DNA from 2 places in the Micromonospora echinaurantiaca genome. Region 2 is predicted to be linked to the other one. Evidence: predicted binding sites of a transcription regulator. Region 2 holds the regulator's gene; the other holds the start of a gene.

Region 1 (14,717 bases), 2.1 Mb from region 2:
GCCGGCCGTGGTGCAGCTGTGCCGGCGGGCACTGGACCTGCCGGAGGACGCGGCCGAGGCCGCCGAGATCGTGGCCACCCTGTGGACCCGGGCTGGCGCGGACCGGCCGGTGGTCGCGCTGGGCGCGTACCGGGACGGAGACCTGGTCGGGGCGCTGATCTGCTCGGTCGCCACCGACCCCCGGCTCGGGCACGTGGACCTGGTGGCGGTCGACCCGGGCGTGCGGCGCCGGGGTGTCGGGCGGGCGCTGCTCGGGCACGCCGAGCGGCGGCTCGCCGGGCTGGGCGTGGCCGAGGTGCTGCTGGCCGGGAACCCGCCCCACTACGCCTGGCCCGGCGTCGACGTGCGGTACACCCCGGCGGTCTGCGCCGCGCTGGCGCTCGGCTACCGGCAGGACCGGACGGCCTGGAACATGACCGCCGACCTGTCGTACGAGGGATCGCCGGCGCTGCGGTCCACCGAGGACGCCGAGCGGCGGCTGGCCGGGCAGGGCATCACCGTCCGCCGGGCCGAGCCCGCCGACCTGCCGGCGCTGACCGCGTTCGCCCGGTCCACCTTCGGCGGCTCCTGGGATGCCGAGCTGCTCGGCTCGGTCGGCCGGGACGGGGCGGGCTGCCACCTGGCGGAGCGGGACGGCGAGGTGCTCGGCTTCGCCGCGTACGGGTCGAGCCGGCCGAGCTGGTTCGGGCCGATGGGCACCGCCCCGGCGGCCGAGGGCTCCGGCATCGGCGGGGTGCTGCTGCGCCGCTGCCTGCGCGACCAGCACACGGCCGGGCTGGCCGCGGCGCAGATCGGCTGGGTCGGGCCGGTGCGGTTCTACTCGGGCAGCGCGGGTGCCCGGATCGAGCGGGTCTTCTTCCTGTACCGCAGGACGCTCGACAGGTGACAGGGGCGAACAGGACATAGATCCCGATAACGCCGTTCAGCCACCGCGCCGACCGCCGCCTCCTACGGTTTCGGTAGAGGAGGCAGCCATGACCACGGACGACGAACATACCGACGACGTCCAGCCCGTCACCTGGACCCCGGTCGGCGAACTCCCCGGGCAACTGCCGTTCGACCGGCTCGACTACGGCGACGCCGAACAACTGGCGGAGATGGCCGGCGCCGAGGAGGCCGAGGCCGAGGAGCCGCTGGAGATGGTCGACGCGCCGATCCAGCTCCGGCCGCCGTACGACCGGGCACAGAAGCGGCGTAACCAGCGCCCGCTGCCCACCTGACGACGAAAACGGGGCGGACCGCGTCAGCGGCCCGCCCCGTTTCCGGTCGGAACTGGACTCAGAAGTCCATGTCCCCGCCACCCGGGCCAGCCGGGGCGGCCGGGGTCTTCTCCGGCTTGTCCGCCACGACGGCCTCGGTGGTGAGGAACAGCGCCGCGATCGACGACGCGTTCTGCAGCGCCGAGCGGGTCACCTTGGCCGGGTCGATGATGCCCGCGGCCAGCAGGTCGACGTACTCGCCGTTGGCGGCGTTGAGGCCGTGGCCCGCCTCCAGGTTGCGGACGTGCTCGACGACCACGCCGCCCTCGAGGCCGGCGTTGACGGCGATCTGCCGCAGCGGGGCGTCCAGCGCGATCTTGACGATCTGCGCGCCGGTCGCCTCGTCGCCGGTCAGGTCCAGCTTGTCGAAGGCGGTCTTGCCGGCCTGCACCAGCGCGACGCCACCACCCGGGACGATGCCCTCCTCGACGGCGGCCTTCGCGTTGCGGACGGCGTCCTCGATGCGGTGCTTGCGCTCCTTCAGCTCGACCTCGGTGGCCGCGCCGACCTTGATCACCGCAACACCGCCGGCCAGCTTGGCCAGGCGCTCCTGCAGCTTCTCCCGGTCGTAGTCGGAGTCGCTCTTGTCGATCTCGGCCCGGATCTGGTTCACCCGGCCCTGGATCTGCTCGGCGTCACCGGCGCCGTCGACGATGGTGGTCTCGTCCTTGGTCACCACGACCTTGCGGGCGCGGCCCAGCATGTCGAGGCCGACGGCGTCGAGCTTGAGGCCGACCTCCTCGCTGATGACCTGGCCACCGGTGAGGATGGCGATGTCGGTGAGCATGGCCTTGCGGCGGTCACCGAAGCCCGGCGCCTTGACGGCGACCGACTTGAAGGTGCCGCGGACCTTGTTGACCACCAGGGTGGCCAGGGCCTCGCCCTCCAGGTCCTCGGCGATGATCAGCAGCGGCTTGCCGCCCTGCATGACCTTCTCGAGGATCGGGAGCAGGTCCTTCACCGACGAGATCTTGCTGTTGACGATCAGGATGTACGGGTCGTCGAAGACGGCCTCCATACGCTCCGGGTCGGTCATGAAGTACGCGGAGATGTAGCCCTTGTCGAAGCGCATACCCTCGGTGAGCTCCAGCTCCAGGCCGAAGGTGTTGCTCTCCTCGACGGTGATGACGCCTTCCTTGCCGACCTTGTCCATCGCCTCGGCGATGATCTCGCCGACACTGGTGTCACCAGCCGAGATGGAGGCGGTGGAAGCAATCTGCTCCTTGGTCTCCACGTCCTTGGCGAGCTTGAGCAGCTCCTCCGAGACGCTGGCCACGGCGGCCTCGATGCCCCGCTTCAGGGCCATCGGGTTGGCGCCGGCGGCCACGTTGCGCAGGCCCTCACGAACCAGGGCCTGGGCCAGGACGGTCGCCGTCGTCGTGCCGTCACCGGCCACGTCGTCGGTCTTCTTGGCGACCTCCTTGACCAGCTCGGCGCCGATCTTCTCGTACGGGTCCTCGAGCTCGATCTCCTTGGCGATGCTCACACCATCGTTGGTGATGGTGGGGGCACCCCACTTCTTCTCGAGCACGACGTTGCGGCCCTTGGGGCCGAGCGTCACCTTCACGGCGTCGGCGAGCTGGTTCATGCCCCGCTCGAGGCCGCGGCGCGCCTCTTCGTCGAACGCGATCATCTTGGCCATACGGCGTTGTCCTCCTGGACACTCACGGGCCACCCGAGTGTGTGTCCCGGATGGGCCGCCTGGTGTACGCACCTTGGGACGTCGCCACCGGATGACGGCGACGCCTCCTCGGCCGGGCCGGATAGCCCGCGACGACCGGCCACGCGCCTCGCCCGCGGTTGTCCCGCTGGCGTGGCCGCGGCCCCACCGCCCCGACCATTGGCACTCACAGGTTGCGAGTGCCAATGACTTGTTTAGCACTCTCCCTGGGCGAGTGCAAGCACGACCGCCCCGGTCAGCCGAGTTCGCCGGCCAGCCGGGCCGCGTTCACCGGGCCCTCGTGGGCCCGCTGCTCGGCGTAGGTGACCACCAGGCCGACGAGCTGCACGACGTGCGCCGGCAGGGCCAGCACCGCGGCCGCCAGGATGACCATGGTCACGCCGACCGCCGAGCCCGCGGAGTCGAACGGGGTGGTGCCGAACGGCACCGTCCCGGCCGCCTCGACCACGCCGGCCACCATCGACCCGACGATCACCGCGGCGACCACCATCGCCACCCGGCCGAGCAGCAGGCCCAGCCGGTCGTGGAACATCCGCCAGGCCCGGCCGATCGGTGCCTGGCGCTCGAAGAGCCAGACCGGGCCGGCCATGCTCAGCGCGAACGCGAAGTAGATGCCGGGAATCACGCAGAGGCAGACACCGAGCGCCACGATCAGGCCGGTCAGCAGGGTCCAGCCCCAGAGCCCGAACGCCCGGCGCAGGCCGTACCGCAGCGCCGCGCCCAGCCCGACCGGCTCGCCGGCCGCCTGCCGGGCGACCACCCAGCTGCCGGCGGCCCAGCCCACGCTCTGCACCAGGCCGAAGAGCAGGCTGCCGCCGATCAGCACGCCGAGCAGGGTGGCCAGGTCGGTCAGGAAGGTGTCCGGCAGCGCGTTCGGGTCCTGGCTGGCCGTGGCGTCCCACTCGGCCGACGGATCGACCAGCAGGCTGATCACCGACAGCGCCGCCGCCGGCAGCACCTGGGTGAGCAGCAGGATCGGCAGCAGCAGCCGCCAGCCCCGGCGTACCGCGCCGACGCACCGGTCGAACCAGCCGGACACCCCCGCCCCGGGCGGGGTGACCAGTTGGTCGGTCGGGTCGAAGCCGTAGCCGGGTGGATACCAGCCCGGCTGGCCGAGCGCCGGCTGCGGATACCAGGGCACGCCATACCCGCCGGGCGGAAACCCGCCGGTGGGCGGCGTCGGCCAGCCCGGCCCGCCGGCGGCCGGCGGCCAGCCCCGCGGACCGTACGGGGTGACGCCACCCGGCCACGCCTGCGGCGCGGCGGGATCCCACGCCTGGGGTTGCTGCGCTCCGGGTGGTTGCGGCGCGGCCGGGTCCCACGGTTGGGCCGGCTGGGCGGCCGGGCCGATCGCTCCGGGCGGTTGCGACGCCGTGGGGTCCCCCGGCTGGTCGGCCGGAGGCAGCGGGGCGGTCGGGCCCCCGGACTGACCGGCACCGGACGGCTCCGCCGGCTGGTTGGCGCCCGGAGCAGGGTCGCCCGCTCCGGAGACTCCCGGGGTAGGGGACGACGCGTCCGGGGGCGGCTGGTCGGACATGAACCCTCCTCAGCGACAGCTGGAACGGCTCACGATCTTTCCTGGTGCGGTGGTCGCACCGCAGCCCCGCCGACCCGGCGCGTCGGAAAGTGGGGGCGCCGGATCAGGCGATGACGCGCACCCGCTCGGCCTGCGGCCCCTTCTGGCCCTGGGCGATCTCGAACTCGACCCGCTGGCCGTCGTCCAGCGCCTTGTAGCCGTCCATCTCGATCGCGGAGAAGTGGACGAAGACGTCCTGCCCGCCGTCGACGGCGATGAAGCCGTAGCCCTTTTCGGCGTTGAACCACTTCACGGTGCCCTGTGCCACGGTGCACTTCCTCACTCTGCGCGGCGTACCACAACCCGGAGGCCGGCACGCCGGCATCCCGGGGCCACCGTTCGGCGATCGGCGACGACCGCTGAAAGGGTGACCGAAATCGCACGCTACACGAGGCGTGACCACGGTGCACGACCACAAATCGGGCGTATTCCGTTTGATCGCCGGCTCGTCGGGATCGTCGTACGTCGTTGTGGTAGGCATGCGGGCATGACCAGCGATCCGGGCGGGCCGGGCCGCCGGGTGGCGGAGGTCCGGCGGGTCCGGCCGCGGGACGCCGCCCGGATGCGGGCGCTGCGCCTGGAGATGCTCGCCGACGCGCCGCTGGCGTTCCTGGAGACCCTGGCCGACGCGGCGGCCCGGCCGCACGCCGAATTCGCCGCACGGGTCGCGTACACCTCGACCGGCACCGACACCGCGCAGTTCGTGGCCGACCCCGGTGGCCGGTTCGTCGGGCACGCCGGGGGCACGACGATCCCGGCCGAGCCCGGCCTCACCGTGATCTACGCGGTCTACGTGACCCCGACCTGGCGCGGCAGTGGACTGCTCGCCGAACTGGTCGAGGCGGTGGCGCAGTGGTCAAGGGCGTGCGGCCGGCCCGAGCTGATGCTGGAGGTGGTGGTCGGCAACGACCGCGCCTACCGGGCCTACCAGCGGCTGGGCTTCGTCGACACCGGCGTCCGGGTGCCCCACCCCACCATCCCCGCCCTGACCGAACTCCAAATGCGCCGCCCCGCCTAACCCCGCTGACGGTAGACCCAACCCAAGGCAGCACCCCGAAAGATCAACACCCCCAGGGCGCAGGGTCCCGACGCAGGCCGACCCGGAAGGGTTTCCGGGGCAGTCCGCCCCGCGTCGGGATCAAGCCTGACCGCCCAGAGCGGGGCGGGCTGCCCCGGAAACCCCCAACCGCAACCCACGTGGCTGCCCCGGAAACCCCAACCGCAACCCAGGTGGCTGCCCCGGAAACCCCTCAACCTCAGGAATGCCGACGAGACTGCACGATCCGGAACCGGTTAGCCACGTAAGCCCCGTCCGTCAGCGCCGCGTTCGCCGCCGGGTTGGCGCCGCTGCCGTGGAAGTCGGAGAAGGCCGCCGACTGGTTCACGAACACCCCGCCGGTCAGGTTGCAGGACAGGTGCACCCCGACCTCGATGGCCGCCGCCTCGGCGGCGTCCAGCACCGCCTCGTCGGTGGAGTAGACGCCGGCGGTGAGCGCGCCCTTCTCGCCGACGGTCTTCCGCATGATCTCCAGGCTGTGCGCTGTCGAGTCGGTGGGGATGACGAACGAGATCGGCCCGAACCACTCCCGGCCGTAGGTCGCGGTGTCGTCCGCGCCGACCTTGACCACCGTCGGGGTGCGGACCACCGCGCCGGGGAAGGCCGGGTGCTCGACGGTACGCGACTCCAGCACCGGCTCACCGACCTTGGTCACCTCGTCCAGCCGTTCCAGCACGCCGTCGTTGACGACCGCCCCGGTCAGCTCCACCCCGCGGGCCGGGTCGGCGGTGAGCTTGCCGACCGCGGCGGCGATCCCGCCGGCCACCTCGTCGAAGCTCTTGTGCCCCTGGTCGGTCTCGATGCCGCCGGCGGGGATCAGGATGTTCTGCGAGGTGGTGCACATCTGGCCGCTGTAGAGGGTCAGCGTGAAGCCGAGGTTGCGGCACATCCCGGCGAAGTCGTCGGTGGAGTCGATGACCACCGTGTTCAGGCCGGCCTTCTCGGTGTAGACAGCGGCCTGCCGGGCGTTGGCCTCCAGCCAGTCGCCGTACTCGGTGGAGCCGGTGAAGTCGACGATCTTCACGGCCGGGTGCAGGGCCAGTGTCGAGGCGAGCTTCTCGCCCGGGGCCTCGGCGGCCAGCAGCACCAGGTTGGGGTCGAAGCCGGCCTCGGCGAGCACCTCGCGGGCGTACCTGATGGTGATCGCGAGCGGCAGGACGGCGCGGGGGTGCGGCTTGACGATCACCGGGTTGCCGGTGACCAGGGAGGCGAACAGCCCCGGGTAGGAGTTCCAGGTCGGGAAGGTGTTGCAGCCGATGACCAGGCTCACTCCGCGGGGCACCACGTGGAAGGTCTTGGTCATCCGCAGCGGGTCGCCCTTGCCGGCCGCCTTCTCCCAGCCGGCCGTCCCCGGGTGCCGGGTCATCTCCGCGTACGCGTAGGCGAGCGCCTCCAGCGCCCGGTCCAGGGCGTGCGCGCCGCCGGCCTGGAAGGCCATCACGAACGCCTGCCCGCTGGTGAACTGCACAGCGTTGGCCAGCTCGAAGATGTGCTTGTGCAGCCGGTCGAGGATCTCCAGGCAGACGCCCACCCGGGCCCGCGGGCCGGCGTCGCGCCACGCGGGCAGCGCGGCGGTCGCGGCGGCGACCAGCTCGTCGGCGCCCGCGTGCGGGTAGCGGACGTCCAGCGGCACGCCGAACGGGCTGGTCTCGGTGGCGACCCGGTCGCCGGTGCCCGGCTGGTCGAGGGGGAAGTCGCCGCCCAGGTACGCCTCGAAGGCGGCCTTGCCGTCGGCGGCGGCGGTCTCGCCGTACACCCGGGGGCTGGGGGACTCGGGGTAGGCGGACCAGTACCCGCGCTCCGTGATCGCGGTCAGCGCCCGGTCGAGGGTGTCGGCGTGCCTGTCGTACAGGGGGTGCGGGGTCTCCGTCATGCCCGCCATCATGCAACAGGTGACACCAAAATCAGTAGGCCCGTGTCACAACTCAGATCGTCAGCTGCCAGTCGGTCCAGCCGTCGACCGGGCGGAAGCCGAGCTGCTCGTTGATCCGCACCATGTGCGCGTTCTCGGCCGCGTTGAAGGTGTCGATCACGCGTACCGCCGGCTCGTGGGCCAGCAGGTGGCGCAGATTCTCGATCTTGGTGAGCAGGCCGAGCCGGTGACCGCGGTGCTCCGGGTCGACGATGGTGATCTGCTGGAACGCGTGCCAGTCGGCGGACGCGCCGACGTCGAGCAGCGTCCAGGCGACCAGCCGTCCGGACTCCTCGTGGCGTACCGCGGTGTGGTAGCGCCGCCGGCCGCGGGCGTCCAGCGCCCGTTCGGTGCCCCGGACCCGTTCGGCGTCCACCCGCTCCGCCTCCCAGTGCAGGTCGCCGGTGGGTGAGTCGGTCATCAGCCGGCCGTCCAGATAGGCGATGTCGGCGAGGTGCTCCTCCGGCGTCCCGCCGCGCCACTGGACCGTCCGGTAGCCCGTGGCGCCGCCCCGGGCCTCGGCGAGCAGCGCGTCCAGCCCCGCCTGGTCCAGCCGGGTGACGTCGAGCCGGCGCCGGACCTCGAGGAGCGCCGGGTGCGCGCCCAGCGCGGCGGCGAACGCCGCACCGGCCGCCGGGCGGGACGGGCCGCCGGGCAGCGCGGAGACCGCCATCCCGACCACCCGCTTGCGGCCCCGCCCGCGCAGCAGCCGTACGCCGTGCTCGTGCAACGCCCGGCCGACGCCACGCCGCCGATGGGCCGGGTGCACGATCAGGTCGGCGGTGGCGTTGTCGGTGTTGTCCAGTTCAGGCAGGTCGAGGGCGAGATAGCCGGCCGGTTCGCCGTCCAGCCGGGCCAGCGCCCAGAGCGCGGCGGTGCCCGGCATCGGGTGCCGGACGGCGGCCTCGAACCGGCGCCGGCAGAACGGCGGGAAGTCGGGCAGGTCGGCGTCGTTGGCCGCGGCGCCGACCCGGTAGGCCGCGTCGATCGCGGCCTGGTCGGTGGCCTCGATCGGCGCGATCGTGATGCTCATGCAGCGAGGGTGCGCCCCGGAACGACGATCGGGCCAGCGAATTTCGCCGGCCCGATCGGAGGTTGGTCGGGAGGGACGCTCGCACAACGCCGCCGGCGTTGGGTCGTAAGGACTCGCAAGTCTTTCGGCGATACGCCCTCCCGCACGGAGCATCTTGCGCCGTCCGGTTCCTACCGTCAAGTCCTCGACGGCGGGTTTTCCGCACCCAGAGCGAAAAGCCCGTTACCCGGCGGATCGGCCGCATCCCCCGTCCGGGTGATCCGGGACCTCCGGCGAGCGGTCGGGAGCCCGCTCGGTTGGTTCACGCCGTGTCCCGGAAATCGCGGTATCCGACCGGGCCGGACCACCGCGACTTCCGGGACATCGTGTCGATCTTGCTGCCCGCCCCGCCGCCGGTCGAGGCGGGAGAGTCAGTTGAGCAGGCTCGCGTCACCGGACGGCGCGGGACAGCCCGTGATCTTGCTGTCAGCCCCGCCGCGCCGGGCGAGTCAGCCGAGCAGGCCGGCGTCGCGGGCGGCGCGCAGCGACGGCTTGATCCGGTGGGTCGGGCCGACCTGGCCGGCCACCGCGTCGAGGGTCTTGAGCCCCTCGCCGGTGTTGAACACCACGGTCTCCGCGGCCGGGTCGAGCCGGCCCGACTCGACCAGCTTGCGCAGCACCGCCACCGTCACTCCGCCGGCGGTCTCGGCGAACACCCCGGTGGTCCGGGCGAGCAGCCGGATGCCGGCGCGAATCTCGTCGTCGTCGACGTACTCCATCCAGCCGCCGGTACGCCGCACCGCCTCCAGCGCGTAGAGGCCGGCGGCCGGGTCACCGATGTTCAGCGACTTGGCGATGCCGGTCGGCTTGACCGGAGTGATGGTGTCGGTGCCGGCGTGCAGCGCGGTGGCGATCGGGTTGCAGCCGGCCGACTGGGCGCCGAACACCTTCCAGCCGCCGGCCGGGGCCTCGACCAGGCCGATCTCGACCAGTTCGGCGAACGCCTTGTCGATCTTGGTGAGCAGCTCGCCGCTGGCCATCGGGATCACCACCTGGGCGGGGATCCGCCAGCCGAGCTGCTCGGCCACCTCGTAGCCGAGCGTCTTGGAACCCTCGGCGTAGTAGGGGCGCACGTTCACGTTGACGAACGCGGTGTCCTCGAACTCGTCGGTCTCCACCAGCTCCCCGCAGAGCCGGTTCACGTCGTCGTACGAGCCGTCGATGGCGACCAGGTCGCCACCGTAGACGGCGGTGGTGACCACCTTGCCCTGCTCCAGGTCGCTGGGAATGAAGACCACCGACGGCGCGCCGACCCGGGCCGCGTGCGCGGCGACCGAGTTGGCCAGGTTGCCGGTCGAGGCGCAGGCGAACCGGCTGAACCCGAGCGCCCGGGCGGCGGTCAGCGCCACCGACACCACCCGGTCCTTGAACGAGTGGGTCGGGTTGGCGCTGTCGTCCTTGACCCACAGCGGCGCGGTGATGCCCAGCTCGGCGGCGAGGTGCGGGGCGGCGACCAGCGGGGTGAGCCCCGGGTCGAGGGTCACCCGGGTCGCCGGGTCCTGGCCGGCGGGCAGCAGGGCCGCGTACCGCCAGAGGTTGGCCGGGCCGGCCTCGATCTGCTCGCGGGTGACCTTGGCCAGCTCGGCGGTGTCGTAGTCGACCTCCAGCGGGCCGAAGCAGTCGTAACAGGCGTGCTGGGCGGCGAGCGGGTAGCGGGCCGAGCAGGCGCGGCAGACCAGGGCGCGGGCCGGGCTGGCGGAGGTGTCGATGCCGGAGGCGGCGAGCGTCGACGTCATGTCGAGGAGTCCTCTCATCTTTCCCCGCATCGCACTCTGCGGCGGGGACGGAATTGGCACCTGCCCCGCCGGTCGCTCAGCGGTGAGCGCGCGGGGTGGTTGCCGGGGCGTCGTCGGGCCGTATCCCTCAGCCCCTCTGGATGAGGTATGCAGTTGTGCCGCCGAGTCTATGCACTCTCCCCCGCGTACCTCTGCCGGGTTCCCACGGTGTGAGCGGGCCCGCTACCGGCCGACCACGGCGACCGGGTCGACCACCGCCACCGGGTCGGCGACGGCCACCGCCTCGGCGTGGCTGGTCCGGCGAGGCCGGGTGGCGCGGCGCGGACGGGTGACCAGGTTGGCGGCGACCAGGGCGGCGATGGTGAGCGCCACGCCGACCAGTTCCACCGCGCCGGGCTGGTAGCCGCGGGCGATCTGCACCGCGAACGTGGTCACCGGCACCAGGTTCATGAACAGCGCCGCGTTGGCCGCGCCGAGCCGCTGCACGCCGGTGTTCCAGGCCAGCACCGCGACCACCGCGGCCACGATGACGGCGTACGCCAGCTGCGGGGCGACCGCGACGAGGTCGGCGGCGGCCGGCGCGTGCTGCCAGCCGACCAGGTCGGCCAGCACGCTCGCGGCCAGCATGGCGAGGGTGCCGGCGAGCGAGGTGAGCGTGGTGTAGCGCAGCGGCGACCAGTCGCCGAACCGGCTCCCGCCGTGCGTGTAGACCGCCCAGCCGAGCACCGCTCCGGTCGTCAACAGCGCGCCCACGCCGAACTCGCCCAGACCGTCCAGCCGGCCGCGGGTGAGCACCAGACCGATGCCGACCAGCGCCACCAGGGAGAGCGCGAAGAGCGCCGGGCGCGGGCGTACGCCGTCGCGCGCCCAGCGGACCAGCTGGGTGACCAGCGGGATGGTGGCGGCAAAGAGCGCGATCTGCTGCGGGGCGGCCTGCCCGAGCGCCAGGTTGATCAGCAGGTTGAAGCCGGCGAACCCGAGGACGCCGAGCGCCACGAGCTCGGTGGCTCGGCCGGCGGGCCGCAGTGCGCCGCCGCCCTCCCGGAACAGCAGCAGGGCGACCAGGATCGCGGTGGCCAGGACGTACCGGGCGGTGGTCAGGTTGAGCGCGTCGACCCGGACCAGCGCGCTGGCCAGGACGGGGAACATCACCCCCCAGCTCAGCACGGCGAGCAGGGGGAAGGCGGCGGCCCGAGAGCGCATCCACAACTCCTATGTTCGAGTATCTTCGAACCAACGCCCCCGACCCTAGGAGGTTGTTCGACGAATGTCGAACAAGGGTTACACTGGTCACATGGAGCTGCACGAGCCCGAGTTGCGCGACGTGCCGGTCACCGCCGTGCTGGCCGCGTTGGCCGACGATGTCCGGCTCCAGATCGTCCGCGCGCTCGCCGAGGGCGGCGGCGAGTACGCCTGCGGCACCTTCGAGTTCGGCGTCTCCAAGGCCACCCGCAGCCACCACCTCAAGGTGCTCCGCGAGGCCGGACTCACCCGCACCCGGGTCGCCGGCACCAGCCGCTTCGTCCGGCTGCGCCGCGAGGAGCTGGACCGCCTCTACCCCGGCCTGCTGGACGCGGTCCTCACCGCCCCGACCCTCATCACCCCGCCACCCCGCGACTGAGCGCCCGCCTCGCGGCCCTGTCGAGCTGCCCCGCCCGCGGGATGCCCCCTCGATCCGTTCTTTGGGTGCAGCTGTTGTCGTCATGGCAACCACAACTGCACCCAAAGGCAGCCCCACCCCTCGGCTGCACGCCGTCAGGCGGACACCGCGCCGGCAGGGCCGGCGGGTGCCGATGTTCGGGGCAGTTCGACGGTGCCGCCTTCGCCGTGGCCGCCGCCCTGGTCGCCGCCAGCGCTGGTCGCGGCGGCCACCGGGTACCTACTGGCAACCTCGCCGGTGGTTGCGAAGGAGCCCCGGGCGGAGGCGGGTGCCGGGGCCGCTGGAAGGCGGTGGAAGGATGGGTCGATGGCTTCCCGGACATCCCGCCGCCGACTCCTGCTCGCCGCCGTACCGCTCGCGGCGATGCTGCCGCTGGCCGCCTGCACGCCCGGCGACCACGCCGGGATGGGTGGGGACGGGCCGGCCGCGTCCGGCGCGGTCGGGGCGAGCCCGCCGGCGGCCGGGGACGGCCCGGCCGCATGCCCGGAGTCGGGCGTCCGGATCCGGGCCCTGGGGACCGACGCCGCGATGGGTCTGCGCGCGCTCGGCGTGGAGCTGGTCAACTGCGGTACCGCGGCATACCCGGTGCACGGCTACCCGTCCCTGCGGCTGTTCGACGGCGACGGCGCGCCGATCCCGATCCAGCTGGTCGAGGGGGCGAAGGGCATCACCTCGGGCTTCGACGATCCGCCCCGGCCGCTGATCCTGCAACCGGGCGAGCGCGCCGGTGCCGCCCTGCTCTGGCGCAACCTGGTCACCGACTCCACGGTGGTCGCGACCAACGGCGAGCGCCTGGAGGTGGCCCCGGCCACCGGCCAGCCGCCGCAGGCCGTCGAGCTGGACGGCCCGATCGACCTGGGCAACACCGGCCGGGTCGGGGTCAGCGCCTGGAAGAAGGTCACCGACTCGGCGCCCACGCCGACCCCGCCGGCCCCGGAAACACCGGAGCCCACCCGGTCGGCGCCGCTGCTGTAGCCCAAGGCAAGACGACCGCCCCGAGCAAGACGGCGGCGGTGGCCTTCGCCTGCGCGAAGGCCACCGCCGGTCGGTGCTGCTACCGGGTCAGCCGGTCACTTGCGGACCTTGTCCGGCGTGGGCAGGTCCCCGAGCCGGTACGGCGACCGCGAGGTGTCACCGGAGACGCCCTGCCCGGCGGAACCGCTGGCGGTGCCGGGGTAGAGCCAGTACGTGCCGACGACGTCGGCCACCACACCGGTGGTGCCGGAGTGGTTGTAGACGTTGAACCGGTCGGTCGGGCCGATCAGGGTGACGGCGGCGTTCGCCACCGTCTGTCCCGCCGCGGCGTTCAGGTTGCTCACGTCCGGCTGGTCGATGCCGGTGATGCCGTTCGGCCACAGCTTCAGGTAGGTGCTGGCGGTGGGGCTGACCGCGGTGACGTTGAGCGCCAGCGCCCGGGTGTTGTCGGCCACCACCGAGCCGGGCGCGGTGACCGTGCCGATCACGGCCGGGCCGGGGTTGGTGGGCAGGCCCTGACCGATCCGGCTGTCCACGATCCGGGTCGGCGTCTTCGGGTCGAAGCGCAGACCGTTGGCGAGGCTGCCGTCGTCGATGAAGCCGACGATGTCGACGATCACGTGGGTGTCCTTGTGCGTGTAGACGCCGAAGGTCGGCAGATCCACCCCCCATGGGCAGTCGGTGCAGTGCCGGATCGGCACGACCGCCAGGTTCGGCGTGACCGACCCGGCCCCGTAGTTGACGGTGGACGTCGTCGGTTCCGGCCACTCGCCGTTCCACGCGGTGAGGAACCCGCTGGCCGACGGCGACACCGCGGTGATGTTGACCACCACGGCCCGCATCCGCCAGTTGGCGTCGGGGCCGTAGTTCACGGCGAGGCGGACCTGGTTCCCGGCCGGCAGCTTGCTGCCCCAGTCGCTCCGGCTGTCGAACAGCCGCAGCGGCACGACCGGCTGCAACTGCCCACCGACGCCGACGCCGCTGATGATCGGCGTGTTGTCGCTGGCGTAGTAGCCCACCACGTCGACGATCGCGTGGGTCGAGCCGGCGTAGTTGGTGATGGCGACCCTGCCGCCGGCGCCGACGGCCACCGTCACCGAGTTCGAGCGGATCCAGCCCTTGCCGAAGTTCAGCGACGAGGCCGTGGGCCTCGCCTGCCCGGCCGGGTACACGGTCAGGTAGCTCGACGCCGTCGGCTCGGCGACGGTCACGTTGAGCACCACCGCGCCCACCCCGGCCGGCGGCACCCCACCCCGCCCGGTCACCTGCAGGTTCACCGTGCCGTTGGGGCCCAGCTTGGCCTTCGGGGCGCCGTTGCCGGTGCGCGTGTCCATGATCCGTACCGGCGTCAGCGGGTAGTAGGTGCCCCGCGCGCCCACCACGCCGTTGAGGGTCAGCGGCACGGTACGCGGGTTGGTGAGGCTGTCGTTCGGCAGCTGGAGGGTGGCGCTCCGCGCTCCCCCGCCGGCGGCCTTGGCGACCACGTCGACCCGGCAGGTCTGGTTCTTCGCCAGGGTGGCGCCCTTGCAGGTGTCGGCCTTGACGCCGAACGACGCGGCGTCGGTGCCGCCGATGGTGGCGGCGCCGAAGGTGATCGGCGTGTCGCCGGTGCCGGTCACGGTCACCGACTGGGTCCCGCCCGTCTCGGCGATGTACTGGTCACCGAAGGCCAGCGACGCCGGCGCGACGGTGACCGTACGCGGGTCGACGCCGTTGACGCCCAGCTGCACCAACCGCTCGCCGATGACGGTGTTGTCGGGCAGCCGCAGGAAGGTCCACTCGCCACCCA
Region 2 (14,717 bases):
TCACCCACCGGTAAATCCGCACAGCCTGAACACCACGGGCGCCCGACCGGCAGGTCGGGCGCCCGTTCGTCTGCGTACGACCTGATTCGCCCCGTTGCCCGGCTGTCCCTCGGGGCGGGGCTGCGATACGGTCGCCTCGCTTCCGCCGGAGCGCCCACTGTCGTAAAGGAATTTTTCCTACTAAGGTGCGGCGGAGAAGGTTAATGCCAGACGGCGCGAGGGAGATATGGCGTGAACAGGTGGAAGCGGCTGGCTCCGGTCACCGCCGTCGTGGCCTCGGCCGCGATGGTGCTGGCCGGCTGCGGCGGCTCAGACGACGACGCAGCGGCCGACAACAGCAAGCTGACGGTCTGGATGATGGGCGAGGGCAGCGAGGCGCAGACCAAGTTCCTCGACGGCGTCGAGACCGAGTTCCGGCAGAAGCACCCGGACACCGACGTGGTGGTCCAGTACATCCCCTGGCTGGAAGCGCCGAAGAAGTTCCAGGCGGCGCTCGCCGGCGGTGAGGGCCCGGACGTCACCGAGCTGGGCAACACCGAGACCCAGGGCTGGGCCGCGCAGGAGGCGCTGGCCGACCTGACGGGCAAGTTCGGCGGCTGGGCCGAGGGCAAGGACATCCTCCCCGACCTGGTGCAGAACGCGCAGCTCGACGGCAAGCAGTACGGCGTGCCGTGGTACGCGGGCGTGCGCGGCATCTACTACCGCACCGACTGGTTCGCCGAGGCCGGCGTGCAGGTGCCGAAGACCTGGGACGACCTGGTCGCCGCGGCCAAGGCCGTGCAGGCGAAGAAGCCGGGCACCTACGGCATCGCCCTGCCCGGCAACTCCGAGCTGCCGTTCTACTCGTTCCTGTGGGGCGCCGGCGCGGAGATCGCCACCAAGCAGGGTGACTCCTGGAAGTCCGGCTACAACACGCCGGAGGCGCAGAAGGCCGTCAAGTTCTGGACCGACCTGGTGACCGTGCACAAGGTCGCCCCGCCGGCCGCCGCCGGCTGGAACGAGATCGACGCGCGGACCCAGTTCGCCACCGGCAAGGCGGCCATGGCGTTCGGCGGCAGCTGGCAGCAGGGCGCCATCAAGAAGGACAACCCGGAGATCGAGAAGGTCTGGGGCACGTTCCCGATTCCCGGCCCCGACGGCCAGCCCGCGCCCGCCTTCGCCGGCGGCTCGGACATCGCCGTCTGGCAGGACAGCGAGCGGCAGGACCTGGCCTGGGACTACCTGACCGTGCTGCTGAGCAAGAAGAACGACGCGGCGTTCGCCGAGAGCCTGGGCTTCTTCCCGGTCTACAAGGACCTGGTCGGTGGGGACAAGTACGCCAGCGACAAGATCATGGCGCCGTTCGCCACCGCCATGCAGAACACCAAGCTCACGCCGCTCACCCCGAAGTGGGTGGAGGTCAGCCGGACCAAGACGGTGACCCAGGCGATGAACAGCTCGGTCATCAAGGGTCAGAAGACGGTCGAGAAGGCCACCGCCGACGCGGCCGCGGAGATGGAAAGCATCCTCAACGCCAAGTGACCACGCTGACCGAGGTTCCGGAGACGTCCGCCGCGCGGGAGACCCCCGCGCGGCGGCGTCGCCGGCTGGACCGCCTCCCGTACCTGCTGCTCCTGCCCTGCCTGGTGATCATCGCCGTGCTGCTGCTCTGGCCGCTCGGCCAGGTCATCGCGATGTCCTTCTTCCGGCTGAACAACGTCCGCCAGCTGCGCGGCGACCGGGAGTGGCCGTGGGTGGGCTTCGAGAACTACGCCGAGATCCTCGGCGACCCGTTCTTCCTCACCGTGCTGCGCAACACTGTGCTCTTCGCGGTGGCCAACGTGGTGCTGACGATGATCCTCGGCACCCTGGTCGGGCTGCTGCTCAACCGGCTGGGCCGGAAGATGGCCGCGTTCGTGGCCAGCTGCGTGATGCTGGCCTGGGCCACCCCGGCGCTGACCGGCACCATCGTCTGGAAGTGGATCTTCGACGACACCAGCGGCCTGGTCACCTGGCTCTTCAACGCCCTGCCCGACGGGCTCTCGATGAGCCTGTTCGGCCGCAGCGACTGGACCGGCTACGGCTGGTTCAACTCGCCCCTGCTGTTCTTCTCGATCCTGACCCTGGTGGTGGTCTGGCACTCGTTCCCGTTCATCGCGGTGAGCGTGCTGGCCGGGCTGAAGAGCGTACCGAGTGAGCTGCACGAGGCGGCCCGGGTGGACGGGGCCGGCCCGTGGAAGGTGTTCTGGCGGATCACCTTCCCGCTGCTGCGGCCGGTCTTCGGGATCCTGATCGTGCTCTCCACCATCTGGGACTTCAAGGTCTTCACCCAGCAGTTCGTGCTCGCCGGCGGCACCCAGGACCGGCCGACGTTCATGCTCGCCATCTACTCGTACGCCGAGGCGTTCTCGCCGCCGCCGAAGTACGGCCTGGGCGCGGCGATCGCGGTGATCCTCACCCTGATCCTGCTCGTGGTGACCGGCTTCTACGTCCGCATGGTGCTCAAGCAGGAGGAGGACGCGTGACGCGACGCGCGGGCAGCGTAGGCGTGAAGCGGATCGCCCTCAACGGCGCGGGTCTGCTGGTGGCGCTCTTCGCGGCCTTCCCGGTCTACTGGATGATCGCCACCTCGCTGAAGCCGAGTTCGGAGATCTTCGCCAGCACGCCCCGGCCGGTGCCGAGCGAGCCGACCCTGGCGCACTACCGGGAGATCCTCACCGGCAACCTGATCCCCGGGGTGACCTTCGCCGACTTCTTCCTCAACAGCGCGCTGGTCGCGGTCTCCACCGTGCTGCTCAGCGGCCTGGTCGCGCTGCTCGCCGCGACCGCGGTGGCCCGGTTCCGGTTCAAGCTGCGGACCAGCTTCCTGATCATGCTGCTGGTGGTGCAGATGATCCCGCTGGAGGCGCTGGTCATCCCGCTGTTCCTGATGATCCAGCGGCTCGGGCTCTACAACACCCTGCCCAGCCTGATCCTCACCTACCTCGGCTTCTCGCTGCCGTTCGCGGTCTGGATGCTGCGCGGGTTCGTCGCCGCGGTGCCCAAGGAACTGGAGGAGGCGGCCGCGATCGACGGGGCCAGCCGGGCCCAGATCTTCCGCCGGATCCTCTTCCCGCTGGTGGCGCCCGGCCTGGTGGCGACCAGCATCTTCTCCTTCATCACCGCCTGGAACGAGCTGATCTTCGCGTTGACCTTCATCAACGACCAGGACCGCTACACCCTGCCGGTGGCGATGACCTTCTTCTTCGGCCGCGACGACACCGCCTGGGGGCCGGTGATGGCCGCCTCCACGCTGTTCACCCTGCCCGTGATCATCTTCTTCCTGCTGGTGCAGCGCCGGATGGTCTCCGGCCTGGTCGCCGGCGCCGTGAAGGGCTGAGCGGCGGGGCCTGACTAGGCTGATCACCATGACGGGCAGGCTGGCGGCGGTGAACCTCGGGATCGTCACCGAGGCGGAGTGGGCGGGCGATCCGAGCGGCCGCAGCGGCATCGACAAGCGGCCGGTGGACGGCCCGGTGCTGATCCGTACCGAGGGCGTGGCCGGCGACTTCATCGGCGAGCGGGCCCACCACGGCGGGCCGGACCAGGCCGTCTACGCCTACGCCGAGGAGGACGCCGCCTGGTGGGCCGCCGAACTGGGCCGGGCGATCCGCCCGGGCGGCTTCGGCGAGAACCTGACCACCGCCGCGGTCGACGTGACCGGGGCGGTGATCGGCGAGCAGTGGGCGATCGGGTCGGTGCTGCTCCAGGTGACCAAGCCGCGCACCCCGTGCACCACCTTCGCCGGCTTCTGGGGCGTACCCGATCTGATCAAGCGGTTCACCGTACGCGCGCTGCCCGGGGCGTACCTGCGGGTGCTGCGGGAGGGCGAGGTCGGCGCGGGCGACCCGGTCGAGGTGATTGAGCGTCCGGCGCACGGGGTGACCATCGGCGAGGTGTTCCGGGCGCTCAACCTGGAGCCGGAGCTGCTGCCCCGACTGCTGGACGCCCCGGATTTGCCCGAGCCGATCCGGGAGAAGGCCCGCCGCCGGCTGGCCGGCCGCGCGCCCCGCTGACCGGCCTTACGTCGGTGTGAAGGAAGTCCGGAAGAGCGGAACGGGCCCCGTCCCGCGAGGGGAGGGGGCCCGTCCGGCGTCGGGTCAGCGCAGCCAGGGGATGCTGCGGTCGAGCAGACCGCGCTCCTTGAGCTCCTTGCGCAGCGGGATCTCGTCGTCGATGTAGCCGTCCCAGTTGATGCCCCAGTAGTTCGCGGTGTGCGTGCCCTCACCGCAGAGCTGGCGCTGCACCGGGGTGCGGTTGGCCCACCACTCGCCGTCCTTGTCGATGTGCAGCTCGTCCAGCGGGCGGATCCACCGGTAGGTGTAGCCGACGAAGAGCATCTTGCGGGTGATGGTCGACAGGTTGGTCGACCGGGAGTGCCACTGGCGGCGGTCGAAGATGAACGCGTCACCCGGGTTGGCGGTGATCTCCACCGTGCCCTCCGGGTCCGGGTTGTGCACAGTGGTGTCCGCCGGGCGGGGCAGCGAGTTCCACAGGTGGCTGCCCGGGATGACCTTGGTGGCGCCGCGCCCGGTCTCCGACAGGTCGGAGAGCACGTAGGCGACCTTCAGCGAGAACATCGGCCGGGGGAGGTTCGGGTCCATCGTCTCCGGGTCGGAGTTCTGCCGGTACCCGTCCTGGTGCCAGCCCCAGTACGGCTTCTCCGGCTCCAGCGCCGGCGGGGTCACGTCCAGGTGGTTGTGGTGGCTGTAGATGTTCCACCCGGCCAGCCCCCACATGTACGGGAAGGCGATCGGGTGGGTGAGCAGGTCGCCGAAGAGCTCGTCCCGGTTCAGGAAGCCCAGCAGGTGCAGGGTGCCGTCCTTGGTGGTGTTGCCCTTGGCCTTCTCCTCGGCGTAGACGCGGTCGACCGCCGCCTCCAGCGCCGCCCGGTGGTCCTCCGTCAGGACGTTCCGCAGCAGCATGAAGCCCTGCTCGTGGAACTCCTTACGGTCAGTGTCGCTGATCGGCTCGTAACCGGTCCGGTCGCCGTAGTCGAACGCCACGTCGTACCCCTCCCCATGAGGCGAAACCATTGCTGGCACAGGCCGCCGATCGTAACGCGCTGCAAGGGCGGGCGGGAATGCCCGACCCGCCGCCGAGGCGGCGGTCGGACCATGGGCAGTGGTACGAATGCGGTGGGTATACCTCGAACGGCCACGTCGGGGCTATCGCCGGGAATGCCGGTTTGTGCGGTGACTGCGGGTAAGGAGATCGGGGTCCGTCACCCCTCGGCGAAGACCTCCGCCACCACCCGGGACTCCTCCGGGGAGCCGTCGGTCACCCGGTTCCAGGTGCCGCCCCGGGCGGTCCACTCCAGGTCGCCGAAGCGCACCCGCTTCAATCCGTGGTCGCTGGCGTGGGAGACCAGCCAGTGCGCGTACCGCCAGCCGCCGCGCTGGTCCGCGGCGGGCACGCTGAGGCCGGTCAGGTCGGTAGCGGCGACCGACGCGGCCAGGCCCCAGTCGAGGGCCAGCCCGCGGGTCAACGCTGCCGTCGCGGCGGTGCCGCGCAGCACCGGATCCCGGCCCACCGTGCAGGCGACCGCGCCGGTGGCGTGCCCGAGCAGCGCCCGGGTGAGCACCTGGGACTCGTCCGCCCACTTCTGGTACGCCTCCGGGAAGGCCGACCGCTGCACCTTCTGCGCCGCGTCGGTGACCCGCATCCGCTCCCAACCGCGCACCTTCTTCAGAGCCGCGTAGAACCGGTTCGCCGCGTACCGAGGATCGCGGATCTGCGCGGGAGTGCCCCAGCCCTGGCTCGGCCGCTGCTGGAACAGCCCGATCGAGTCGCGGTCGCCGCCGTCGAGGTTGCGCAGGCCGGACTCCTGGTACGCGGTGGCCAGCGCCACCACCACCGCCCGCTCCGGCATCTTCCGCTGGATCCCGATCGCCGCGATCGTCGCCGCGTTGGCCATCTGGTCGCCGTCCAGCGCCACCTCGCCGTCGGCCTGCACCTTGCAGGTGCGGCTGGCCAGCGGCAGCCGCAGCCCCTCGCCGAACTGGCGGACGACGTACAGGACCCCGATCACGGCGACGAGCACGAGGACGACTCCACCCGCCACGACTGCCCGAGTTCGCACCCACACCCCCTGTTCGACAGCCCGACAAGCGTACGTCCCCGGACGGCCCGTCCGGGTCGTCCGACCGGATCGGGCCCGGCCCCGGGGTTGCGTGCCCCGGCCGATGAGTGACCGGAAGGTTCCCGTTCCGGCAGGTTCCTCACCTGGACATCCGGCCCGCCCCGGGAGGCGTCATCCGGAAACCTCCGCCGCCTCGTCCAGCTCGGCCACCCAGCGCGGCGGACGCTTCTCCCGGAACGCCAGGACGCCCTCCCGACCGTCGTCGGAGAGGAAGAACCCGGTGGAGAGCTCGGCCAGGTCGGCGATCTCGGCGCGCAGGTCGGTGGCGGGCGGCCGGCCTAGCAGCCGCTTCGCCCCGGCGAGCGCGGCCGGCGCGCCACGGACCAGCGAGTCGCAGTACCGGGCGACCGCCGCGTCCAGCCCGTCGGCCGGCACCGCGGCGGTGACCAGGCCGATCTCGGCGGCCCGGCGGCCGTCGAAGGTGTCCCCGGTCAGGTACAGCTCCGCCGCCGCCCGCGGGTGCAGCCGGGGCAGCACGGTCGCCGAGATCACCGCGGGGATCACCCCGATCCGCACCTCGGTGAAGGCGAAGGTGGCCTCCTCGGCGCAGACGGCCAGGTCGGCCGCAGCGATCAGGCCGAGGCCGCCCGCCCGGGCCGGCCCGGCGACCCGGGCCAGCACCGGCTTCGGGCACTCCCAGACGGCGGCCAGCACGTCGCCGAGCATGCCCGCCGGCACCGTTCCGCTGGCGTACGCGGCGGCGGTCTCCTTCAGGTCGGCGCCGGAGCAGAAGACCGGGCCGGTGTGGTCGAGCACGATCACCCGGACCGTGTCGTCGGCGACCGCGGCGGCCAGGCCGGCGAGCAGCTCGGTCATCAGCGGGGTGGAGAGCGCGTTGCGGTTGTGCGGGCTGTCCAGGGTGAGGGTGGTCACCCCACGGGTCGTGGCGACCCGCACCAGCGCGTCGGGAGAGGTCATGCGGGCACACTAGTGGCCATGCCCGGCGTCCTTCCAGAAGGCGAACCCGTCCCGGTCGACGGTTCGCTGCCCGCCACCGCCACCCGCGCGGTCGGCGCGCGTGGCTTCGGCGTGTACGTGCACGTGCCGTTCTGCGCCAGCCGCTGCGGCTACTGCGACTTCAACACGTACACGGCGGCGGAGCTGGGCGGCGGGGCGAGCCGGGAGAGCTACGCCGACACCGTGCTGGCCGAGCTGGCGCTCGCCGCCCGGGTGCTCGGCGACGCCCCGCCGCCGCGGGTGGACACCGTCTTCGTCGGCGGCGGCACCCCGACCCTGCTTCCCGCCGACGACCTGGCCCGGATCCTGGACGGCATCGACCGCACCTGGGGGCTGGCCGCCGACGCCGAGGTGACCACCGAGGCCAACCCCGAGTCGGTCACCCCGGAGTCGCTCAAGACGCTGCGCGCGGCCGGCTACACCCGGATCTCGTTGGGCATGCAGTCCGCGTCGCCGGGCGTGCTGGCGATCCTGGACCGGACGCACAGCGCCGGCCGGGCCACCGCCGCCGCGGCCGAGGCGCGCGACGCCGGGTTCGACCACGTCAACCTGGACCTCATCTACGGCACGCCGGGGGAGAGCGCGGAGGACTTTGCCGCCTCGCTGGCGCAGGTGGTGGCGGCCGGGGTCGACCACGTCAGCGCGTACGCCCTGATCGTGGAGGACGGCACCCGGCTGGCCGCCCGGATGCGCCGAGGCGAGCTGCCGTACCCCAGCGACGACGTCGCAGCGGACCGCTACCTGGCTGCGGAGGCCGCGCTCTCCGCCGCCGGCTTCGCCTGGTACGAGGTCTCCAACTGGGCCCGCACGCCGGCCGGCCGGTGCCGGCACAACCTGCTCTACTGGACCGGCGCGGACTGGTGGGGCCTCGGCCCGGGGGCGCACAGCCACGTCGGCGGGGTGCGCTGGTGGAACGTCAAGCACCCCACGGCGTACGCCCAGCGGCTCGCCGCCGGGCGGTCGCCCGGCCTGGCCCGGGAGGTGCTCACCCCCGACGAGGCGCACACCGAGGACGTCATGCTCCGGCTGCGGCTCGCCGACGGGCTGCCGCTGGCCAGCCTGGACGCGGCCGGCCGGGCCGGCGCCGAGCGGGCGCTGGCCGACGGGCTGCTCGCCGCGCCCGAGTACGCGGCCGGCCGGGCCGTGCTCACCCTGCGCGGGCGGCTGCTCGCCGACGCCGTGGTGCGCGACCTGCTGCCCTGACCGGGGCTGCCCGGAGCCGGCCGGGGGAGCGGCCGGCCCGGGTCACCTGGTGAAGCTGTAGGTCATCGGGTAGCGGTAGAGCACGCCCTCGTTGGCCTTGAACCCGCCGATGATCCCGAAGATCAGCGGCACCAGCCAGACGAGCATCGGGACGAAGAACAGGATCCCGCAGGTGACCAGCGTGACCACCCAGCTCAGCACGCTGACGATCGTCCAGGTGAGCTGGAAGTTCAGGGCCGCGACGGCGTGCGCCCGGACGGTCGGCGACTGCTGCCCGCGCACCATCATCGCGATGAGCGGCGCCAGCCAGCCGAGCAGGCCACCGCCAATGATCACGCCCGCCGCGCCGCCGAAGTGGGCGATCAGGGCCCAGGTCTTGTCCTCGTTGTTGGCGTAGCCGGCGGGTGGGCCGTAGCCGCCACCGGCCGGGTAGCCGGGCCCCGGGGGGTAGCCACCGGGCGGCGGGTAGCCACCGGACGGGGGAGCGCCGGCTGGCGGAGGGTAGCCACCCGACGGCGGTTGGTCACCGGTGGGCGGCGGATAGCCACCGGGCGGGGGATAGCCGCCCGGGGCCGACGCCCCGGACAGTGGTGCGGTGGGTTCGTCACCGGCCGGCGGGCCGGGAACGGCCGACGGAGCGGTCGGGTCCGGCGGCGGTGCGCCGGGGCCGTCGGCTCCCGGGGGGCGAGGCGGTTCAGTCATGCACGTCACGGTAGGGGCAGCCGGCAAGGACGCACCAGAGCGACATCGACCGGCTTGTCCGGATGATCGGCCGGCGCGGGCGCACCGGTGGTCCGTCTTGATCATCGCGTCGGCGGGCCCGCCGACGTAGACTGGCACTCGCTACAGTCGAGTGCCAGGACGCGCCGCGCGGCCGGCAGTGCGCCGCCGGCCGACGTTGCGACAGGAGGTGGGGAGATGGGTCTCGACGACCGCAAGCTCGCGGTGCTGCGCGCGATCGTCGAGGACTACGTCGCCACGCAGGAGCCGGTCGGCAGCAAGGCGCTGGTCGAGCGGCACCAGCTCGGGGTCTCCCCGGCCACGGTGCGCAACGACATGGCCGTGCTGGAGGAGGAGGGCTACATCCGGCAGCCGCACACCAGTGCCGGCCGGGTGCCTACCGACCGCGGCTACCGGCTCTTCGTGGACCGGCTGTCCCGGGTCAAGCCGCTCAGCCCGGCCGAGCGCCGGGCGATCGAGCGGTTCCTGGTCGGCGCGGTCGACCTCGACGACGTGGTGCACCGCACGGTGCGGCTGCTGGCGCAGCTGACCCGGCAGGTCGCCGTCGTGCAGTACCCGAGCCTGGCCCGCTCCTCGGTGCGCCACCTGGAGCTGGTGCCGATCTCCACCACCCGGCTGATGCTCGTGATGATCGCCGACACCGGCCGGGTCGAGCAGCGGCTGGTCGAGATGCCCGGCCCGATTCCGGCCGACGACGTCCTCGACCTGCGCCGGCTGGTCAACGAGAAGCTGGTCGGCACCCGGCTGTCGGAGACCCCGCCGCTGGTGCAGGCGCTGGTCGACGAGGCCACGCCCGACCTGCGGCCGGCGATGGCCACCCTCTCCACCGTGCTGCTGGAGACGCTGGTCGAGCGGCACGAGGAGCGGATCGCGCTGGCCGGCACGGCCAACCTGACCCGCGGCGGACTGCTCGACTTCCAGGGCTCGCTGCGGCCCATCCTCGAGGCGCTCGAGGAGGAGGTCGTGCTGCTCAAGCTGATCGGCGAGGTCGAGCCGAGCACGCTGCGGGTCCGGATCGGCGACGAGAACGAGATCGACAACCTGCGCGCCGCCTCGGTGGTCAGCACCGGCTACGGCCCCGGTTCGACCATCGTCGGTGGTCTCGGCGTGCTGGGGCCGACCCGGATGGACTACCCCGGCACCATCGCCACGGTGAGGGCCGTGGCACGCTACGTGGGCGACCTGCTGGCCCAGAACTGACCAGGCAGTACCGACGGCCGGTTCCGGCCGGCGACCGGCGCAACGCGAGACGAACATGAGGACACGGAACGCAGTGGCCAGGGACTACTACGGCATTCTCGGCGTGAGCCGGGACGCCTCCGACGACGAGATCAAGCGCGCCTACCGCAAGCTGGCGCGGCAGTACCACCCGGATGTCAATCCGGATCCGGAGGCCCAGGAGAAGTTCAAGGACATCAACGCCGCGTACGAGGTCCTCTCGGACGACCGGAAACGGCAGATCGTCGACCTGGGCGGCGACCCGCTCGCCCCGGGTGGCGGGGGCGCGGGCGGCCCCGGGGGGCCCGGCGGCGCCGGCCCGTTCGTCGGCTTTCAGGACATCATGGACGCCTTCTTCGGCGGCGCGGGTGGCTCCCGCGGGCCGCGGCCGCGTACCCGGCCGGGCGCGGACGCGATCCTGCGGCTGGAGCTGGACCTGCACGAGACGGCGTTCGGCGTGGAGGCCCCGATCACCGTCGACACCGCCGTGCTCTGCACCACCTGCTCCGGCGCCGGCACGGCCGCCGGCACCCACCTGGCCACCTGCGAGGCGTGCGGCGGCCGGGGCGAGGTGCAGTCGGTGCAGCGCACCTTCCTCGGCCAGGTGGTCTCGGCCCGCCCGTGCACGGTCTGCCAGGGCTACGGCACCACCATCCCGCACCCCTGCCCGACCTGCGCCGGTGACGGCCGGGTCCGCACCCGGCGGTCGCTGACCGTGAAGATCCCGGCCGGCGTCGAGGACGGCATGCGGATCCGGCTGGCCCAGCAGGGCGAGGTCGGCCCCGGCGGCGGCACCGCCGGCGACCTCTACGTGGAGATCCACGAGCGGCCGCACGACGTCTACTCCCGCAAGGGCGACGACCTGCACTGCCGGGTCACCGTGCCGATGACCGCCGCCGCGCTCGGCACCCGGCTGACCATCAAGACGCTGGACAGCGAGGAGACCGTCGACGTCAAGCCGGGCACCCAGCCGGGCAGCACGCTGCGGCTGCGCGCCCGGGGCGTGCCGCACCTGCGCGGTACCGGCCGCGGCGACCTCTACGTCCACCTCGACGTGCGCACCCCCACCAAGCTCGACGCCGAGCAGGAGCGGATGCTGCGCGAGTTCGCCAAGACCCGGGGCGAGGAGGTCGCCGAGCTGACCAAGCAGGGCGGCTTCTTCTCCCGGATGCGCGACGCCTTCAACGGCCACGCCTGATCCGCCCGGCACGCCGCGCCGCGCCCCGGGCTCGGCGCGGCCGCGGCCGCGCCCCGGGTAGGGGCGGCCGCGGCCGTCAGCGGGCGGCGGGCGCGGCGCGGGTGACCGGCCGTCGCCCGCCTCACCGCCCCGGCCATCGGCGCGGCCGATAGCCTGAGCCGGTGTCCGCGCCGCTGTTCCTGGTCGAATCGTTGCCGACCGCCGACTCGCTGACCCTCGACGGCCCGGAGGGCCACCACGCCGCCACGGTGCAGCGCCTGCGGGTCGGCGAGGAACTGCTGCTCGCCGACGGGCACGGTGGCACGGCCACCGCCGTGGTCACCGCCGTCGGCCGGGGCAGCCTGGAACTGGACATCCGCTCCCGGGGGTACGTCGACGCGTCCGTGCCGCGGCTGGTGGTGGTGCAGGGCATCGCCAAGGGCGACCGGGGCGAGCTGGCCGTGCAGGCGATGACCGAGGTCGGGGTGGACGAGATCGTGCCGTGGGCGGCGGCCCGCTCGGTCACCCAGTGGCGCGGCGACCGGGGCGTACGGGCCCGGGAGAAGTGGGCGGCGACCGCCCGGGAGGCCGCCAAGCAGGCCCGCCGCGCCTGGCTGCCGGTGGTCGCCGGGGCACCGGACGAGTCCACCGGCACGGTGGCCCGCCGGATCGCCGGCGCGGCCGCCGCGTTCGTGCTGCACGAGGAGGCCGCCGACCGGCTGACCACCGCCGAGCTGCCCGATGCCGGCGAGATCGTGCTGGTGGTCGGCCCGGAGGGCGGCATCGCCCCGGCCGAGCTGGACGCGTTCACCGCGGCCGGCGCCCGCCCGGTGCGCCTCGGCTCCGCCGTGCTGCGCACCTCGACGGCGGGAGTGGCCGCGCTCGCCGTGCTGTCGGCCCGCCTGCACCGCTGGTAGCCGTTCCGCCCGCAGCACCCCCGACCGCACCGAGCAGTTGATCAGCCCTGGGCAGCGGCCATGGCGGCGTCCCGGAGCCGCGCGGCGGGTCGGGCCCGGTCAGCTGCGCAGGTAGGAGGCGCCGTTGAGGTCGACGATGGTGCCGGAGGCCCACTCGGCCTCGGGGGAGGCGAGCCAGTGCACAGCGGCGGCGATCTCCTCCGGGCGGGCGACCCGGTCGAACGGGCTCTGCGCCCGGACCGCCGCGCCGCGCTCGGCCTTCAGGTGCTCGTTGGTCATGTCGGTAGCCACGAAACCGGGCGCGACCGTGGCCACCGCGATCCCGTACGGGGCCAGCGCCACCGCGAGCGACTGGCCCATCGCGTTCAACCCCGCCTTGCTCGCCCCGTACGCCGGGTTGCCCGGCTCGCCGCGGAAGGCGCCGCGCGAGGAGACGTTGACGATCCGCCCGCCGCGCCCGCGCATGTGCTGGGCGGCGCACCAGGTGGCGTTGGCCGCGCCGAACAGGTTGGTGTCCAGGACCTCGCGCCAGCGCTGCCGCCACTGCTCGTAGCTGCTCTCGAAGACCGGGTGCGGCGGGTCGGCGGGCCCGAACACGCCCGCGTTGTTCACCAGCACGTCCAGCCCGCCGAGCCGTTCGGCGGCCTGGTCCACCATCGCCCGGACCGCGTCCGGGTCGGCGAGGTCGGCGCGGACCACGACGTGCCCGTCGCCGGGCAGTTGCGCGCGCAACTCCTCGGCCAGCTCCGCCGACTCCCGATGGTGGATCGCCACCCGGTCGCCGCCGGCCGCGAAGGCCCTGACCACCGCCCGCCCGATGCCGCGCGAGCCCCCCGTCACCAGTACCGCCCGTGAAGTCACGCCGGCCATCATGCCGGAGCGGTCCGGCCCTGCTCACCGGCCCCCGGCGCAGCGCATAACATGCCCGAATGGGAGCCGACTGCCTGTTCTGCCGCATCGTCGCCGGGGAGATCCCGGCCACCATCGTCCGGGAAACGGACACCACCCTCGCCTTCCGCGACATCGACCCGAAGGCGCCGGTGCACGTGCTGGTGATCCCCAAGGAGCACTACGCCGACGTGGCCACCCTCGGCCAGGGCGACCCCGCGCTGGCCGGTGCGGTGCTCGCCACGGCCGCCGCGGTGGCCGAGGACGAGGGGCTGCTCGGCGACGGGTTCCGGCTGATGTTCAACACCGGCACGTACGGCGGCCAGGAGGTCTTCCACGCGCACGCGCACCTGCTCGGCGGCGCGCCGCTCGGCCCGATGCTCTGCCGCTGACCCGTCGCCGCCCGCCGGCCCGCCGCTCCTCCTTACACTGCCCGGGTGACGGATGTGGGGGACCGCCTCGGGCGGATGGTGCGGTGGGTGCAGGCGCAGGCGCGGGTGCCGGCGGTGTCGGCGGCGCTGCACCGGTCCGACCGGCCGCTGTGGCAGTGCACGGTCGGCTGGACCGGCAACGACACCGCGCTCGACCCGGAGACCCGGTTCCGGATCGGCTCGGTCACCAAGACCTTCACCGCCGTGCTGACCCTGCAGTGCCGCGACGACGGCCTGCTCGACCTCGACGACCCGATCGGCCGACACCTCGACCTGCCGGCGCACGGCGAGCTGACCGTCCGCCGGCTGCTGTCGCACACCGCCGGCCTGCAACGGGAGCCGTACGGCGACGTCTGGGACACCCTGCGCGCCCCGGACGCCGACGCGCTCCTCGCCGACCTGGCCCGCGCCGAGCGGGTGCTGCCGCCGGGCCGCCGCTACCACTACTCCAACCTCGGCATGGCGCTGCTCGGCCGGATGGTCGGCGAGCTGCGCGGCGCCACCTGGGCCGAGGTGCTGACCGAGCGGGTGCTGACCCCGCTGGGGCTGACCCACACCACGGTGGCGCCCGGTCGGCGGGCCGCGACGGGCTTCCTGGTCGACACGTACTCCGACGAGGCGCACCCGGAGCCGCCGACCGACTTCGGCGCGGTCGGTCCGGCCGCCCAGCTCTGGAGCACCGCCGGCGACATGGCGCGCTGGGCCGCCTTCCTGGCCGACCCCGCGGCGCTCGACGCCGCCGGCCGGGTGCTCGCCCCGGCGACCCTGGACGAGATGCGCTGGCCGGTGACGATGACCGACGAGACGCTCTGGTCCGGCGGCTTCGGGCTCGGGCTGATCCTGGTCCCGCAGGGCCGGCGGATCATGCACGTCGGGCATGACGGCGCGATGCCCGGCTTCCTGGCCGCCGTTTACGGCCGGCGGGGCGGCGAGGGCACCGCCGGCGCGATGGGCGCGGCGGTGCTCGGCTCCTCCGGCACCGCGGCGGAGCTGTTCGAGCTGACCCACCGGCTGCTCAACGCGGC

The links. The regulator HrcA, encoded in region 2, represses chaperone genes, less so after heat shock. The targets are predictions, from matches to a motif close to GGTTNGCACNCTCNNNNNGAGNGTGCNAACC.
Region 1: groL (chaperonin GroEL) is a predicted target of HrcA. The motif match lies at 3,098-3,128, and genes of this name have one in related genera.

Annotation. Positions count from the first base shown of each region.
Region 1 is NZ_LT607750.1:5,826,911-5,841,627, forward strand. It holds gene GA0070609_RS26295 (GNAT family N-acetyltransferase) at 1-886, shown strand, start outside; gene GA0070609_RS26300 (hypothetical protein) at 975-1,220, shown strand; gene groL (chaperonin GroEL) at 1,279-2,901, opposite strand; gene GA0070609_RS26310 (hypothetical protein) at 3,176-4,081, opposite strand; gene GA0070609_RS26315 (cold-shock protein) at 4,581-4,784, opposite strand; gene GA0070609_RS26320 (GNAT family N-acetyltransferase) at 5,004-5,534, shown strand; gene paaN (phenylacetic acid degradation protein PaaN) at 5,773-7,446, opposite strand; gene GA0070609_RS26330 (GNAT family N-acetyltransferase) at 7,499-8,518, opposite strand; gene thrC (threonine synthase) at 9,007-10,293, opposite strand; SAM riboswitch class I at 10,305-10,440, opposite strand; gene GA0070609_RS26340 (DMT family transporter) at 10,516-11,496, opposite strand; gene GA0070609_RS26345 (ArsR/SmtB family transcription factor) at 11,588-11,914, shown strand; gene GA0070609_RS26350 (DUF4232 domain-containing protein) at 12,260-12,928, shown strand; gene GA0070609_RS26355 (choice-of-anchor D domain-containing protein) at 13,024-14,717, opposite strand, start outside.
Region 2 is NZ_LT607750.1:691,900-706,616, forward strand. It holds gene GA0070609_RS03215 (GlsB/YeaQ/YmgE family stress response membrane protein) at 1-14, shown strand, start outside; gene GA0070609_RS03220 (sugar ABC transporter substrate-binding protein) at 232-1,521, shown strand; gene GA0070609_RS03225 (carbohydrate ABC transporter permease) at 1,518-2,504, shown strand; gene GA0070609_RS03230 (carbohydrate ABC transporter permease) at 2,528-3,358, shown strand; gene GA0070609_RS03235 (MOSC domain-containing protein) at 3,387-4,034, shown strand; gene GA0070609_RS03240 (phytanoyl-CoA dioxygenase family protein) at 4,119-5,024, opposite strand; gene GA0070609_RS03245 (hypothetical protein) at 5,243-6,106, opposite strand; gene GA0070609_RS03250 (enoyl-CoA hydratase family protein) at 6,272-7,078, opposite strand; gene hemW (radical SAM family heme chaperone HemW) at 7,097-8,320, shown strand; gene GA0070609_RS34770 (DUF4870 domain-containing protein) at 8,363-9,022, opposite strand; gene hrcA (heat-inducible transcriptional repressor HrcA) at 9,239-10,261, shown strand; gene dnaJ (molecular chaperone DnaJ) at 10,335-11,477, shown strand; gene GA0070609_RS03275 (16S rRNA (uracil(1498)-N(3))-methyltransferase) at 11,639-12,373, shown strand; gene GA0070609_RS03280 (SDR family NAD(P)-dependent oxidoreductase) at 12,473-13,234, opposite strand; gene GA0070609_RS03285 (histidine triad nucleotide-binding protein) at 13,303-13,653, shown strand; gene GA0070609_RS03290 (serine hydrolase domain-containing protein) at 13,699-14,717, shown strand, end outside.